2 regions of the Arthrobacter sp. TJ-254 genome follow, and region 2 is predicted to be linked to the other one. Evidence: riboswitches for the same ligand, from Rfam matches in the RefSeq annotation. Region 2 holds a riboswitch; the other holds the start of a gene.
What was found. A riboswitch is a leader RNA that binds a small molecule or an ion and turns the genes downstream of it on or off. The one in region 2 is predicted to bind S-adenosylmethionine.
Positions count from the first base shown of each region.

Region 1: another riboswitch for S-adenosylmethionine. It lies ahead of AC4D14_RS09960 (LLM class flavin-dependent oxidoreductase); the one in region 2 lies ahead of sfnG (dimethylsulfone monooxygenase SfnG).

Region 1 covers NZ_JBZCNF010000003.1:263,321-266,606, reverse strand. Annotated here, with positions in the region: gene AC4D14_RS09965 (GcvT family protein) at 1-432, shown strand, start outside; gene AC4D14_RS09960 (LLM class flavin-dependent oxidoreductase) at 639-2,045, opposite strand; SAM riboswitch class IV at 2,085-2,204, opposite strand; gene AC4D14_RS09955 (excalibur calcium-binding domain-containing protein) at 2,469-2,897, shown strand; gene AC4D14_RS09950 (class F sortase) at 2,937-3,286, shown strand, end outside.
Region 2 covers NZ_JBZCNF010000004.1:186,541-189,826, forward strand. Annotated here, with positions in the region: gene acs (acetate--CoA ligase) at 1-362, shown strand, start outside; gene AC4D14_RS12355 (NAD(+)/NADH kinase) at 371-1,453, opposite strand; SAM riboswitch class I at 1,667-1,771, shown strand; gene sfnG (dimethylsulfone monooxygenase SfnG) at 1,776-2,927, shown strand; gene AC4D14_RS12365 (O-acetylhomoserine aminocarboxypropyltransferase/cysteine synthase family protein) at 2,927-3,286, shown strand, end outside.

The sequences.
Region 1 (3,286 bases), on a different contig from region 2:
GGGGCCTTCAACGCGATGCGCCTCGAGAAGGGTTACCGGTTGTGGGGTGCGGACATGACCTCGGAGCACCACCCCTTCGAAGCCGGGCTCGGTTTCGCGGTCAACAAGGACAAGGAAGGCTTCAAGGGCTCCAACGCCCTGGTCTCCCGCCGGGAGGAGCCTGCGGCCCGGGCGCTGCGCTGCCTCACGGTCGACGACGGCGTCTCCGTGGTGATGGGCAAGGAGCCCGTGTTCGTGAACGGCGAAGCCGCCGGGTACGTCACGAGCGCCGCCTACGGGTTCTCGATCGGCAGGCCCATCGCCTACGCCTGGCTACCGGCCGCGGTTGCCGAGGGCGACTCCGTGGAGATCGAATACTTCGGCGAGCGGGTCCGTGCCACCGTCGCAGCCGAGCCACTGTTCGACCCAGGGATGGAGCGCCTGCGCGGCTGAGCCCCTCCGTCACAACAAGGCCCCACAACAAAGGCCCCGCTTCCGGAAGGAGGCGGGGCCTTTGCCGTGCCGGCTGAGCCGGCCGATCACGTGTGCCGCGGCCGACCTCGAAGCTGGGCCGGTCCAGCCCTCACAGAATCAGTTCCGTGTCGGTAGGTTTTGGTCGGTTCATTGATTCAGGGAACCGCTTATTATTCCGTGAGATGTCAGCGGGCGGCGGGCTCGAGGCGGTAGCTGCTGCCGTGGTGTTCGGCGGGCAGCCGGTCTCCGCGGCCGAAGAGCTTGTGCCGCAGTGTCCCCTCGACGTACTCGGTGGGATACGCGCCGCGCTTCTGCAGCTCGGGAACCACGTACTTCACCACATCCTCGAACGAGCCCGGCGTGATGGCGTAGGCAAGGTTGAACCCGTCGACGTCGGTCTCCTCGACCCAGGCCTGAAGCTCCTCGGCGACCTGCGCGCCCGAGCCGACGATGCGGGGGCCCAGCCCGCCGATGCCCGCCCACTCGGCGATGTCGCGCACCGTCCACGGCTTGCCGTCGTCCTCCACCTTGGAGAAGTTGGCGACGGCCGACTGGATGGCGTTCGACTTCACATTGCCGAGGGGCTCGTCAGGTCCGTAAGCGGAGAGGTCCACGCCGAACCAGCCGGAGACCAGCACCAGGGCTCCCTCGTAGCTGACGTACTGCTGGTACTCGGCGTGCTTGGCCTGCGCCTTCTCCTCCGTCTCGTCCGTGATGACGGTGAGCAGCGTGTAGATGCGCACGGAGTAGCGGTCGCGCCCTGCGGCTTCGACGGCGTCGCGGATCTTGGTGACGGTGTCCTTGAGGATCTCCTTGGTCGGCGAGCCAACAAAAACGGCCTCGGCGTTGCCCGCGGCAAAGGCGATCCCGCGCGGTGAAGCCCCGGCCTGGTAGATCACCGGGGTGCGCTGCGGGGAGGGTTCGCTGAGGTGGATCCCCGGCGTCGTGAAGTACTTGCCCTCATGGCCGATCCCGTGGACCTTCGCAGGGTCGGTGAAGACGCCGGTTTCGGTGTCCCGGATGACGGCGTCGTCCTCCCAGGAGCCTTCGAGCAGCTTGTAGAGCACCTCGAGGTACTCGTCGGCGTGGTTGTAGCGCTCGTCGTGCTCGAGCTGGTCGGTCTGCCCGAGGTTCCGCGTCGCCGAGGGCAGGTACCCGGTGACGACATTCCAGCCGAACCGCCCATTCGTCAGGTGGTCGAGTGTGGAGAGGCGGCGGGCAAACGGGTACGGGTGCTCGTAGGCGGTGCCTGCGGTGACGCCGAACCCGAGGTGCTCGGTCACCAGAGCCATGGCGGAGACCAGGAGGAACGGGTCGTTCACCGGAGTCTGTGTGCCCTGGCGGAGAGTTGCCTCGTCGGAGCCGCCGTAGACGTCGTAGGTGCCGAGGACGTCGGCGATGAAGATGCCGTCGAACAGTCCCTTTTCAAGGGTCTTTGCGAGGTCCGCCCAGTAGCGCAGGTCCTTGTACCGCCAGGACTGGTCCTCGGGGTGGCGCCACAGACCGGGCGACTGGTGACCGACGCAGTTCATAACGAAAGCGTTGAAGCGGATCTGACGGGGCGAATTGGAGGAATGCGGGGATAAGGACATGGCAAAAGAACCCTTGCATTAGGGCACCACCGAAAGGAAGTGCCGTACTTGCCCTCCGGTCATCTCCGCCGGCCGGGCCGAATCCTCACCTGGGGCACCCCGCTACAGCGAGAGGGTTGCCGTCCAACAAACCAGGGTTTTGCGTTGGAACTCTTGATTCTGAATTCGACCCTACGGGCAGGACGGCGCCCGCGTCGAGAACCGTCCGTCATAGAAAGTCACGAGCCGCATCCCGTGTGCGTCTTGATCGAGCGGGTGGCGAAACAGCTTGGTGGGAGCAGGGTGTCTTGCAAGCCCTGGTGAGATGACGATCGGTAGTGGGTGCGATAACCACGAGGTGGACCAAACAGTCAAAATTCCGAGTTACAATTTCATTACGCCCATCACATGGGCCTCAAACGTCACAAATGAATTGGGGAAAAATTGAAGAAAAGTACAGCAGGATTCGCACTGGTAGCAGCAGCAGGTCTCACGGCAATCTCGGCCGCACCGGCGATGGCAGTATCCCTCCCATTTGCAAACTGCAGTGAAGCAGCGGCAGTGGGCGTCTACAACATCCCTGCAGGCACGCCGGGTTACCAGCTGAAACTGGATGCCGATCGAGATGGGACTGGCTGCGACGCTGCAGGCAACCCTGCCTACGACGCGAGCATCGTGGCCGGCATCGTTGCTCAGAACACTCCCGCAGCACCGTCGCAGGTAGTTCAGATGCCCGTCGGCGGCGCTGACACCGGCGTTGCTCAGGAAGGTACTAACAACATGGGCGCGCTCGCGCTCGGCGGCGGCCTTGTCCTCGCGGCAGCAGCCGGTGGAACTTTCGTGGTGCGGCGTCGCGTCGCCGCCCAGGCATAGTCCACCTACACCAAGAACTGATCGGATATTGTCCTACGCATGATTAGTTCAATCAGGAACCGCCGCAGGAGCTTTCTTGCTTCTGCGGCGGTTGCTCTTTTCCTACTTTCCGGCTGTGCAACCGATGCAGCCCCGCAGGTCGAAAGGCCGGCAACGGTCTCGGCTACCCCTGATCCGGCCTCCTCTTCGGTGCCATCGACCTCGGCCCCTGCGAAGCCAACGCCTGCGCCGAGCGCCTCAGAATCACAACTTCCATCGCTGCCGGAATCGCCACCTGTTGCCTTCAGTATTCCCTCAACGGGCGCGAAGTCGGAGCTGCTCAGCTTGGGTCTGCGCCCCAATGGAACGCTTGAAGTGCCACCCGACGGCCCCGGTGCTCCGGCCAGCTG
Region 2 (3,286 bases):
CCACGATCGAAATCGAATCGGCCCTCGTCGCGCACCCGCTGGTCAGCGAGGCCGGCGTGTGCCCCGTCGCCGACCCGCTCACCGGCCACGCCATCGCCGCATTCGTCGTGCTGGCACCCGGTTCGGGCGGAACGGGCGACGTCGAATCCACCCTGCGCCGGCACGTTGCCGCCGAGATCGGGCCCATCGCCAAGCCGGGTGCCGTCATCGTGGTCCAGGACGTGCCCAAGACCCGGTCCGGGAAGATCATGCGCCGCCTCTTGACCGGGCTGTACGAAGGATCGCCCCTTGGGGACACCACCTCCCTGCAGAACGAGGGGTGCCTCCCGGGCATCTCCGAGGTGCTCGCGCGGCGGTCCTGAAGCTTCGCCTACTCCGTCTTGGAGCCCATCCAGGACTCGAGCGGCTGGGTCGGAATGTGGACGTGCTTCATGTCGTCGGGCTTGGGCGTGCTTGGGAAATAGTCGACCGGGGAATCTCCGTCGGCGGCCGCAGCCGCGGCGTCGACCAGCCCGAACCGGTCCCGCACCCTGCCGAAAAAGTCAGGCTCATGCAGGCGCAGCATGCGCAGCGCCGAAGGGCGTGCGTAGACGCCCACCCAGTCCCCCGGGTTCAGCACCCCGACAATCCGGCCGTCGACGGACATCGATACCTGCCCGCTGCGCTCGAGCACGCGCACCGACACCAGCTCGTCCGCGGCAACGACAAGGCTGCGGTCGAAGACCATGTGAGCTGCGACGGGCGTGAAAACCAGGGCGTTGGCGCGGGGCGAGACGATGGGTCCTCCCGCAGCGAACGAGTAGGCCGTTGATCCGGTGGGCGTGGAAATGATCAGGGCGTCTGCCGAATAGGAAACGAACCGGCGGGCCCCAATATAGACGGCGACGCTCGCCTGGCGGTCCCGGCTGAGCTTCTCGAAGACAACGTCGTTGATTGCGGTGATGTCCATGCAGACGCCCCAGCCCAGGACCTCCACCGCGTCGTCCCGGACCAGCGGCGATTCCGCAACGGGTCCCTTGGGATTGTGGATGAGCGCCCCGAGCTCACTGGGGATCTCAAGGGGCCTGCTCGAGCGGATGGTGAGGGTGAGGCGCTGTTCCTCGATTGTCTCGTCGGCGATCACGGCCCTGAGGGCTTCGACAAGGTTCTCCGGCTCCACCTCGGCAAGGAACCCAAGCCGGCCCACATTCACCCCGAGGACAGGGCACTGGCAGGACATCGCCACAGCCGCCCCGCGCAGAAAGGTGCCGTCTCCGCCGATCGTCACAACGAGGTCAAACGGGCCGAGCGGCACGTGGTGATGCGTCAGGTGGCCCTCGTCGTCCGCCGACCAGACATCCACCTCCGTGACGGACACGCCGTTCTCAGCGGCCCAGCTCTTGAGGGCCTCCGCCGCGTCAATGGCCCGTTGCTTTCCTCCATGCACCACGAGCCCCAGTGATCGCAGATCCACTGCCAGCTCCTTTGTTCGCTCAACAAGTGACGGTGGGCCACCGCCGCGGGGTATGAGCCAGGCGGCCAACCTCGCCGATGACGCCACGTGACGCAAACCATACTCGAAATGCCCCGCAAGTCCACCCGGCGCCTTCCTGCCCCGTCCAAATCTGCGCCGACCCGGGGCGACACATTTCTTGGTGCCGGGCACCCGTGCTGTCACACTCGGTAATGACCATCCCGAGCGGCCGAGAGATCTGGCTTTATGACGCCGCAGCAACCCTGGCCAGCGCAGAACGCGCTGACAGTAGGGTGCTACCGCCAGAACCGATGGAGGATTTGTGAGCACAGTCGATTATTCGCAGCCCCTGAAGTTTGCCTACTGGGTCCCTAATGTGAGCGGGGGGCTCGTGGTTTCCACAATCGAGCAGCGCACCAGCTGGGATTTCGAGTACAACAAGAAACTTGCGCGGATCGCCGAGGACGCAGGATTCGAATACGCGTTGTCGCAGACCCGCTACGCGGCGTCGTACGGCGCCGACAAGCAGCACGAGGCGACGTCGTTCTCCCTCGCCCTGCTCGCCGCAACCGAGAGGCTCAAGGTCATCGCCGCCGTCCACCCGGGCATGTGGCATCCGGGCGTGCTGGCGAAGTTCATCATCACCGCCGACCACATCTCCAACGGGCGCGCGGCCGTCAACATCGTCTCGGGGTGGCTGAAGAGCGAATTCACCAACTTCGGCCTCGACTGGCTCGAACACGACGAACGGTATGTGCGCACGGAGGAGTTCATCCGCGTGCTGCGCGGCCTGTGGACCCGGGAAAGCTACACGCAGACGGGCAAGTACTACTCCATCTCGGATTTCACGCTCAGCCCGCCGCCCGTTGATGTTCCAGGCCGCCCCCACCCCGAAATCTTCTTCGGCGGCAATTCCACTGCGGCCCAGGCCGCGGCGGGGCGGGTTGCCGACTGGTACTTCTCCAACGGCAAGGACCTCGAGGGGTTCAAGGAGAACATCGCCGGGGTAGAGGCCTCCGCCACGGCCGTCGGCAGGTCGCCCCGGTTCGGCCTCAACGGGTTCGTCATTGCACGCGACTCCGAGAAAGAAGCACGCGAGACGCTGCGCGAGATCGTCGCCAAGGCCCATCGGCCGGCCGTTGAAGGCTTCCGCGACGCGGTGCAGGAGGCCGGGGCCTCAACGGCCGACAAGAAGGGGATGTGGGCGGATTCCTCCTTCGAGGACCTCATCCAGTACAACGACGGCTTCCGGACCCAGCTCATCGGCACGCCCGAGCAGATCGCCGAACGAATCGTCGAGTACAAGAAGATCGGGGTGAACCTGCTGCTCACCTGCTACCTGCATTTCCAGGAGGAGGTTGAAGCGTTCGGCAGGGATGTCCTGCCGATTGTCCGCTCCCTCGAAGCCGACCTCGCCGCCAAGGCAGGCGTCGACTTCCACCTCGAACCTCTCCCCACCAAGGCAGGCGTCTGATGACTGAGAAAACCTTCGGCTTCCGCACCCGCGCGCTTCACGCGGGAGGCACTCCCGATGCCACCCACGGTGCCCGCGCCGTGCCGATCTACCAGACGACGTCGTTTGTCTTCAAGGACACGAACGACGCCGCCAATCTCTTCGCGCTCCAGAAGTACGGAAACATCTACTCCCGGATCGGCAACCCCACTGTTGCCGCCTTCGAGGAGCGCATCGCCTCCCTTGAGGGCGGGATCGGCGCCGTCGCCACGGCTTCGGGGATGAGCGCCGAATTCATCACCTTCGCCGCCCTCTGCCAGGCCGGCGACCACATCGTTGCCGCCTCCCAGCTGTACGGGGGGACTGTGACGCAGCTCGAT